DNA from 3 places in the Sphingobacterium sp. 2149 genome. Region 1 is predicted to be linked to each of the others. Evidence: riboswitches for the same ligand, from Rfam matches in the RefSeq annotation. Region 1 holds a riboswitch; each other region holds the start of a gene.
The links. A riboswitch is a leader RNA that binds a small molecule or an ion and turns the genes downstream of it on or off. The one in region 1 is predicted to bind S-adenosylmethionine.
Positions count from the first base shown of each region.

Region 2: linked by a shared signal. The riboswitch ahead of J2X77_RS10700 (5-oxoprolinase) and the one ahead of metF (methylenetetrahydrofolate reductase [NAD(P)H]) in region 1 are both predicted to bind S-adenosylmethionine.
Region 3: linked by a shared signal. The riboswitch ahead of metE (5-methyltetrahydropteroyltriglutamate--homocysteine S-methyltransferase) and the one ahead of metF (methylenetetrahydrofolate reductase [NAD(P)H]) in region 1 are both predicted to bind S-adenosylmethionine.

Region 1 covers NZ_JAVDTD010000012.1:270,980-274,262, forward strand. Annotated here, with positions in the region: gene J2X77_RS18475 (hypothetical protein) at 26-877, shown strand; SAM riboswitch class I at 1,054-1,156, shown strand; gene metF (methylenetetrahydrofolate reductase [NAD(P)H]) at 1,228-2,184, shown strand; gene J2X77_RS18485 (DUF2723 domain-containing protein) at 2,500-3,283, shown strand, end outside.
Region 2 covers NZ_JAVDTD010000006.1:202,901-206,183, reverse strand. Annotated here, with positions in the region: gene J2X77_RS10715 (hypothetical protein) at 1-52, opposite strand, end outside; gene J2X77_RS10710 (AraC family transcriptional regulator) at 189-1,061, opposite strand; gene J2X77_RS10705 (hypothetical protein) at 1,109-1,552, shown strand; gene J2X77_RS10700 (5-oxoprolinase) at 1,585-1,848, opposite strand; SAM-I-IV-variant riboswitch at 1,915-2,008, opposite strand; gene J2X77_RS10695 (DUF3050 domain-containing protein) at 2,215-2,985, shown strand; gene J2X77_RS10690 (3-hydroxyacyl-CoA dehydrogenase) at 3,135-3,283, opposite strand, start outside.
Region 3 covers NZ_JAVDTD010000008.1:182,789-186,071, reverse strand. Annotated here, with positions in the region: gene J2X77_RS13195 (sensor histidine kinase KdpD) at 1-858, shown strand, start outside; gene J2X77_RS13190 (response regulator transcription factor) at 960-1,649, shown strand; SAM riboswitch class I at 1,835-1,938, shown strand; gene metE (5-methyltetrahydropteroyltriglutamate--homocysteine S-methyltransferase) at 2,016-3,283, shown strand, end outside.

The sequences.
Region 1 (3,283 bases):
ATTTTGCCATAATTATTAATTGATTTTGAAATCGTTATTACTCCTGCTATTCCTATTTTCACTGTCTTCTTGTGCTTTCTTTGGAAAGAAAAAGGAGTTTCCTGAAGGTAATTATCAGATGATATTGGGCTATTCGAATGAGCAATATCATAAACTTAAGAGAGAATCTCCCCAGAATGTGGAGGCAAATACCTATGGGAATGATCCTACTTTATATCGGTCCTTTCTCTCACTCCATAATAAAGACCGCTTTGTCTTGGCGCTCGACGATATATTACTCTTCGGAAAGTATAGATTCAATGGTGACAGATTAGAGTTGACCGACGAGAAAAAAGGTAGCATCGCATTGGATATTGTTAAGGTAAAAAAAGATTTTATTCAGCTAAGAGGTGATTTTTCACAGTTTAACTCAGCGCGTGTACCTACTACCGAAAGACTTTATCTCAACTTTGCCTTAGATAAAACCCCTATACGCGAGACACCAAGCAAATTTGACAGTCAAGTGAATTTGTGGCGGAATGCTCCCGTAAGAGCAGAAAGTGAAAAGGAGGTCAAGGCGAGGGCATTGAATTTTGTTGATTATTCCATCGCTTACTTTCAACATATATCAAGTTCTGGTACACATCACGATTATCGAATGGATGGTGTTGAATCGCCAATTATTTATGCTGAGAACGGTATTGTGCTCAAGGCGTGGACAGATGTGCCGGAATCTTGGAAAGAGTTGTTTTACAATGAACAAGATGCATTGATCGCCTATCGCTATTTATTTGATGGCTTTAAATATGCATCGAAAGAGGAATACCACGTAACAGGACTTTTATTAATCACATTTTATCTCAAAAATCTACGGAATTCCCTGGCAGCGCATCTTTAGCCAATGATTCTCGATCCTTACTTTCGCCTGTTTTTTTAACATTTTTTGGTGGTGCATACATTTCTTTTGTTGCGTGTAAGCAGAGCCCAAAGGTCTTATTGCCCTATTTTCGGTGCCATTTTAGTCTTTTCGAAAAAATATTTTTGTCTTTTGATTTTTTAAAACGATATTAGCAACGCTTATAGAGAAAGGCCGAGGGAATAGACCCGTTGAAGCCTTAGCAACCTGTATTGTTCAAGGTGCTAAATTCTACCCTACTCCATGTGGGAAAGATAAGTTACATGAAGATAAACGATTCCTCGACGTGTGCGTTTCGATATAAGCCAACCAAACTAAAAAACAGTTTTTTAATGAAGATTATCGATCATATCCAGAATGCCAAAGGAAAAACATTATTTTCTTTTGAGCTATTGCCACCGGCGAAAGGGCAGGGCATCCAAAGTATTTTTAAAACCATGGATGAACTGATGGAGTTTAAACCTCCTTTTATCGACGTAACTTACCACCGGGAAGATTATATCTATAAAGAGCATGCAAGTGGATTACTGGAACGCGTTTCCTATCGCAAACGTCCTGGGACAGTGGCGATATGTGCAGCAATCATGAATAAATATAAAGTTGATGCTGTGCCCCATTTGATATGTGGTGGTTTTACTAAGGAGGAAACCGAAAATGCACTGATCGATTTGAACTTCCTGGGTATAGATAATGTCTTAGTATTGCGCGGAGATGCACGTAAGGGCGATGCTGATTTTATTCCGACGGATGGTGGACATGCTTTTGCAACAGACCTATTGGAACAGGTTGCTGATATGAATAAAGGAAAGTATCTGCATGAGGATATTGTCACATCGGAAAAGACTGATTTTTGCATCGGTGTAGCAGGTTACCCCGAAAAACACTTTGAATCGCCAAATTTTAATACTGACTTTAAATATCTGAAACAAAAAGTCGATATGGGGGCGGAATTTATTGTAACTCAAATGTTCTTTAATGTCGAAAAATATAAGGAATTTGTTACTAAATGTAGAGATAATGGAATACATGTGCCTATTATTCCAGGATTAAAGCCACTGACAACTAAAAAGCAGCTCGTGACCTTACCACGAATATTTCATCTCGATATTCCAGAAGAACTGAGCGATGCTGTTTCGGAATGTAAAACGAATGCCGACGTCAGACAAGTCGGAGAAGAGTGGTTAGTACAACAATGTCAGGAGCTGATCAAGTTTGGTGCTCCGGTTTTACATTTCTATACGATGAGTAATCCGGGTCCAACAAAGAAAATTGTAGAAAAACTAGCCTAACTCATAAAAATACCCGCGAAAGGGAGCTGATAAGCTCCCTTTTTCATTGTTAAGATATCCTATAATTGACCTTATAGCCGAGTCGTCGTGTTGGTAACGGAGTCATTTGCGTGCGTGCAAGTGTCAGTGTGTTTATTGTCAGGTACTTGTGTTAAATAGTGTTAATTAACATATTGGAATCAGGATAACTTTTTAACTTAAAGTCCTAAAAAGGATTTTAATAGAAGACCAATTGACCTTATGACGTACAACAGAATAAATTCTCTACTGGGTTTTGCTTGCGGACTCATTGCCACATGTGTATACATTGCTACCGTGGAAAAGACGGTAAGCTGGTGGGATTGTGGTGAATTCATTGCCTGTGCTTACAAGCTGGAAGTAGCACACCAACCTGGGGCACCATTGTTTCTTCTGATTCAGAATGTATTTTCAAACTTGGCTTTGGGTAATGCAGGTAAAATCGCCTATTGGATGAATATCGGATCGGCAATTTGCAGCGGGCTTACGGTTACATTTTTATTTTGGACGATAACAGCAATTGCCAAGAAGATACTCCGCGAAGACAAATACGCACCTTTATCCAACTGCTTGCAGATCTTCGGCGCAGGAATTGTTGGTGCAATGGCATTTAGTTTCAGCGATTCATTTTGGTATTCGGCCGTAGAATCCGAAGTTTATGCGATGTCGTCCTTGTGTACAGCAGTTGTGTTTTGGGGGATATTAAAATGGGAAGCTCGTGCTGATGAAGAAGGTAGTGATCGTTGGCTGGTATTTATCGGTTTTGTTATGGGGCTTTCTATTGGAGTCCATTTATTGAATCTTTTGGCTATCCCAGCGATAGCGATGGTGGTCTATTTCAGAAAAGCAACTCAGGTGAGTGCGAAAGGTACCTTAAAAGCGTTTGTAGTAGGTGTACTGATCCTGGGAGCCGTTTTGTGGGGTATTATTCAATGGTTGGTTGGCCTGGCTGCTAAAGTTGACCTTGTATTTGTAAACTCACTTGGAATGGGATTTGGTTCCGGAATTTTCTTCTCGTGCTCATTGCTGGTAGGATTGATAGTTTGCGGTTTGTATTATTCGTATACAAAGCGCAAATACA
Region 2 (3,283 bases), on a different contig from region 1:
ATGAAGTAAACAGTCCGTAAAGTGAACAAGAGAGTAGTAGTAGTTTTAGCATATTTTTTCAAGTGTGTAGCGCGATAACATACGCGTATCCAGCTGATGAATCTTAAAATGGAGACCGCCACCTCACGAATTGAACGACGATCTACACAAAGTTAAGCCCCTTGCTTTATTGAATAGCTATCACAAGTTTATGAAAAACTATCATTTTGCATGTTCTGCTTGTAGGTAGAAGGAGAACAGCCGGTCATCTTTTTAAAAAATCGGGAAAGATTATTAGGGTCACTAAAATGAAGTTCAACGGCAATTTGTGCGATAGACTGCTCGTCTAGCAGAAGCCGCTGTTTAATCTCCTGTATTTTTCGGTGTTGGATTAGGTTGATTGGACTGTGGCCTGTGTAAGCTTTAATTTGACGATTCAGTTCATTTCGGTGTATTTTCAGTAAGTCCGCGTATTGATTGCAGTTGAGGTTGGAATTGACGTGCTCCTCCATGAGCATTTTGAATCTGGTGAGTAAATTATTGTTGCAACTGTCATTAGCGATATGGTGAAATGCACGAAATCGCCGGTCCAGGCGGAGCAAGATACTCGCAAGAAACGATCGGGTCATGTTGAGGCTATCGGATCGAAATGTCCCGATTTCAAAAACAATTTCGGAGAGCAGGATTTTAAATACCTCGAAATCATGAGTTGCTGCGACAATATAGGGCGCAAATGAATAGTTGTAAAAATAGGGTAGTTTATATACAAGTGTCTTATCCTGAAAGAACGATTCCAAAAACTCAGGTTTGAAGATTAAATGGAATCCTTTGACGCTATTTTTATCAAATTCATATTGCTTGATCTGATTGGGAAAAGCGAATAAAATGGTTCCTGGGCATAGATCAATACGTTTTTCATTGGTATATGCCACCCCGCTTCCCTGTTCAAAAAACATGATCTCAAAAAAGTTGATGGTGTGTGGTTCGGCTTCAAAAATCAGGTCGGTATTGTCCTCAAACCGATGGGCATCCATCGCTAAGGGAAAGCCGTATTTACTGTTTTCAAAATCAAAATATCGCATACTCATGTATTCAACTAAATTGCAGCCGTTTAAACGCTCAGGCTGCAGTGAATAAAGATAACAGTTTTTATGAATTTCTATCAACCCCGACAAATAGAGGGTTGACCTGTCAGATCTTGGTCAATACGCAAGGTAAAAATCGGGAATATTTGGTCAAGTCGTATTTTTTTTATATATTGCTGGTTATGAGTTTTAAAGAAAAATTAGAGAACTGGCGCACGTCAATCAATCGCGCCGGTAGTGGTGAGGAATTGTATATTTTGCTTTTGAACTACAAAAAGTTTATCAACAAAAATTGGATGGACGATTTTGGCGATCCAGGCAACTGGAAATCGGAATTAAATCAGGTCATCAGCAAAGTAAGAAAGAAAGTGGATGTGGCAGAAATTCAAAATTGCGACGATCTCTCGTCCTACAAAGACGACGCTCGGCAAACAGCCCATTCGCTCAATCATACATTAAGATATCACCACTCATTGACAAAAGAGTAGGCTAGGCCTACTCTTTTTGAGTTTATAGGGCTTTACTGTAAAGGAATCAAAACATTTTGTTCCAGACGGACAGGCACCTGCTTCACCGACGTAAAGCCGTCTTCCTTGGAAATAATATTAGAAAGATCAAGCCCCCTTTTGGAGAATGTACTGATCAAAGCTGTTCTGAAGGTAGCTTTCGATGATCCCCAGCCTTGTCCTAAAATGGTGTCGTTGTTGAGCTGGATCAGTTCATCTGTTGAATAATAACTGAATTTTTCCAGTAAGTGTTGGTAAAGATTTGTTGTTGTAGCCATACAATTTAAAAATTTAAAGGATTAAACCATAAACTGTATCCAGATTACTTTGGGAAAATAACCGTTGTGTAACGTTTATTTTGGTCGAAACCCGTATTAATTTACCACCGCGGTGCCTTCACTCGGTTGGTATTGCATCATGCAATTCTGAATACTCTACAAATATAGTAGATTATTTTTTATAATAAAATTTTTTTTGTCTTTACTGCTATTAAACGCTGATAATCGAAAACAGCAGCAAAACAAGCTGGTCGCTTTGACTTTGATTTGGGTATAAAGCGGTTAGCTGATTGGGAAATTTATCATGTTACTGTAATCTCATCGAAAATACTTTAAAAAGCAGAGAGAACACAATACTTTTGCGGCATGAATAGAATTGCGGAAATTAACGAATACATTGCTACCGAACGCGAAGTATTATTGCAACACCCTTTATACCGTAAAATCAAAACGATCAAAAATTTACGTTCTTTTACCGAAGGGCATGTGTATGCTGTATGGGATTTTATGTCTTTATTAAAAGCTTTACAGATCAAATTAACCTGTACCACACTTCCATGGTTCGCCAGTGAACATCCTTCAACGCGCTATTTGATTAATGAAATTGTATTGGCAGAGGAGTCGGATGAATATATCGATGGACGTCGATTAAGCCATTTTGAGATGTATCTCGACGCAATGTCTGCTATGGGAGCCGACCTCCATTTGATCAATAAATTTATTGCCAATGCCAAAAAATCGGATAATATATTCGATGCTATAGCATTGACAACATTGGACAAGCGAATCAAAGATTTTCTGAATTTTACATTCGAAGTAATAGCTGAGGGTGAAGTGCATAAAATTGCGGCGGCATTTACCTTTGGACGTGAAGACCTCATCCCCGGAATGTTTACGTCTATTTTGGAAGAAATTAAAGGGAATTTCCCTACAGCCAATTTAGACAGTTTTATTTATTATTTTCAACGGCATATTGATTTAGATGGCGACGAACACGGTCCATTGGCCATGCAGATGATAACAGATCTTGCGAAGGACGATGAGGTTAAATGGGCCGAAATGAAAGAGATTAGTAAAATTGCGCTACAAAAAAGAATCCAGCTGTGGAATGCAATAGAAGATTCCTTATACGGATAATCTATTATTATACCATCGAGAAAGGCCTTTCAAATCACGATTTGAAAGGCCTTTTTTATGTGCTGTGCAACAAGTCTTATTTATCCGTTACCTTGCAATATCATGCACCAGCTGTTTATTGAAGTCGCGTTCTTTTGAAAGCCAGTCAACTACTTCAAAAAGTCTGGCGATTGATAGGCTGGATTGGGATAGGTATAGAATCCTTCACCGGTAGCGACGCCTAGTTTGTTCTTGTCTATAAAATGTTCTTTGAGAAAGGCCACAGTTTTGATTTTTACGGGGTCATTGGTAGCCTCAG
Region 3 (3,283 bases), on a different contig from region 1:
GGCGACATTGGTGCTGCACCGGGAAAATTAACGATTTATTTCCCAAACAAAAAGGCGATCATCGCAGATAATATGGGTTATCTACTTTTGCCTATGCTTGCGCTACTTTTTTTATTGGTGGGGTGTTTTGCATACACGCTGATTATCATCTTTAGACAAAAGAAAGTTTCGGAGATGAAAACCGATTTTATCAATAATATGACACATGAGTTTAAGACGCCAGTTGCGACTATCATGATTGCTAGTGAATCGCTTAAGGACCCCGATATCAATGCCGATCATAAACGCGTTCAAAAATTAGCCAATATCATCTACGACGAGAACGTTAGGTTAGGAAATCACATTGAACGTGTACTTGATTTAGCCCGATTAGAAAAAGAAACCTTAAAACTAGATCAGGTAGATGTTCATATTAACGATCTTGTTTCTGCTGTTACGGACAGTATGCAACTGAGAATGCAAAATATTGGCGGAAAATTCAGTATTGATCTGGCAGCCACGAAAGATGTCGTCGTTGGCGACGAACTGCATTTCTCAAACGTATTTTATAACCTATTGGATAATGCAATTAAATACAATAAAGGTGATCTACATGTGAGTATACAATCAAAAAACGTCGGTGATAGTATTGTGGTCACTATAGCTGACAACGGTATCGGTATGAGCCGAGATCACCTGCAAAAGATTTTTGACCAATTTTACCGGATACCGACAGGCAATGTCCACAATGTAAAAGGATTTGGTCTTGGTCTAAGTTATGTACAAGATATTCTGAGGAGACTGAACGGAAAAATTACGGTTAAAAGCGAAAAAGATAAGGGCACGACCTTTGAAGTAATTTTGCCTACAAAAAAATAAAAGGTTCCTTTTTTGTATATTTCCTCTGTAAAAGAATTTCAAAGGTAGAGGAAGCTGATTTATCAGCATCAAGGGAATTCGTTAAAATTAAAGTATTCATTATGCAAAAGATATTATTAGCAGAAGACGATCCTAATTTGGGGGATCTTTTAAAAGACTATCTCGAATTAAAGGGAAAATTTGACGTCACACTATGTACAGATGGTGATGAAGCAATATCCCAATTCAAGAAAAATAACTATGACCTCTGCATCTTCGATGTCATGATGCCTAAGAAAGACGGCTTCTCTGTTGGACGTGAAATCAGAAAAACAAACAATACTGTTCCAATAATCTTTGCCACAGCGAAAGGTATGATGGAAGATAAAACTGAAGCTTTTGAACTTGGAGGGGATGATTATATCACTAAGCCGTTTCGGGTTGAGGAATTGTTACTTCGCATCAATGCCCTGCTAAAACGCAGTGTTCGGGATAAAGAAGAAGAGGTAGTTGCAGACAAATTTGAAATTGGCGATTATTTCTTTGATTACACAAGTCAGCAGATTTCCTATAAAGGGCAGATGCAGAAACTATCGACTAAAGAAGCTGAACTTTTACGCCTGCTCTGCCTAAAGAAAAATGATGTATTGACAAGAGAGGAGGCTTTATTAAAAATATGGCATGATGACAACTATTTTACTGGTAGAAGTATGGATGTCTTTCTCAGTAAACTTCGAAAATACCTGAAAGAGGATAGTAAAGTTGAGATTGTAAATGTGCATGGAAAAGGTTACAAACTTTTGGTAAGCTAAAAACAGTGGGAATGAGTCATACGATCATTCCCATTTTTTTGTCTGTAATGCATTGAATTATGAAATAAAGGAATGATTCGATGAAAAGAAGAGAAAAAAAGAATTTCATTCTTAGTAGAATATAAAAAATAGGTGCACTTTCATAAAAAATTTGCATTTTTAAAATAATTGCGCTACCTTAGCATCGCTTATAGAGAAAGGCAGAGGGAATAGACCCGATGAAGCCTTAGCAACCTGTCCCTTGACAAGGTGCTAAATTCTACCCATTAGTAGATGGGAATGATAAGCCGAAGTCACCAAATTCTAGTGTGTCCTTCTCTCTCTAGCAAGAAATATAGTTGAAAAAAAATATTAAAAACATTCATTATGTTATTGACTAACAATTTAGGTTACCCTCGTGTGGGCGCGTTCCGCGAATTGAAAAAAGCCAATGAGGCCTATTGGGCTAAAAAATCTTCTGTTGAGGAATTATTGGACACCGCAAAAAAAATACGTGAAGGCAATTGGAAAACACAAAAAGATGCTGGAATAGATTTAATCCCTTCCAATGATTTCTCTTTTTACGATCAAGTATTGGATTTAACCCTTACGGTTGGTGCAATTCCTGCCCGTTACCATTCCTTATTGAATAAAGTAGACAACAACTACAGCTTAGACTTATATTTTGCAATGGCACGCGGTTTCCAACAAGAGGGCATCGACGTGACAGCAATGGAAATGACCAAGTGGTTAGATACCAACTACCACTACATGGTACCAGAATTTACAAAAGATCAAGAGTTTAAATTGACTTCTGAAAAATTCTTAAATGAATACAACGAGGCAAAATCATTGGGCATTGATACTAAACCAGTTTTACTTGGTCCGATCACTTACCTATTAATCGGTAAAGAAAAAGAAGCTGGCTTCGACAGGATCGATTTATTGGATAAACTTGTCCCTGTATACGAGCAAATATTGTCTAAACTAGCTGAAGCTGGTGCGCAATATGTTCAGATTGACGAACCTTTCTTAGCATTGGATTTAGATGCTAAAGTAAAAGCGCTATATCAGCCTACTTTTGAAAAATTAGCTGCAGCAGCAAAAAACATCAAATTAATCGCTACCACTTATTTCGAAGCGTTAAAAGATAACGAAGATATCGCGGTTAATTTGCCTATTCATGCTTTACATTTGGATCTTGTCCGTGGTGAAAACCAACTGGATACCGTTTTAGCTAAAGTTCCCGCTTCATTGACATTATCTTTAGGTATTGTTGAAGGCCGTAACATCTGGAAAAACGATTACGAAAAGTCATTGGTTAAAATCAAGCAAGCAGTTGATGCATTAGGAAAAGACCGCGTTTGGGTGGCTCCTTCTTCATCGTTATTGCATGTTCCTTTTGACCTAGATAATGAGCATAATGAACAATCATTACCTGCTGAAGTAAAAAATTGGTTAGCCTTTGCCAAACAAAAATTAGCTGAAGTGAAAGACTTAGCTGTACTGGCAGAAGGCGAAGTTGGTGCGGAAACAGCGAAACGTTTTGAAGCGAACAAAGCTGCTGCTGAAAGCCGTCGCACTTCTCCATTAATTCACAAACCTGAAGTTAAAACACGTACAAGCAATATCACTGATGACGATGCAAAACGTAC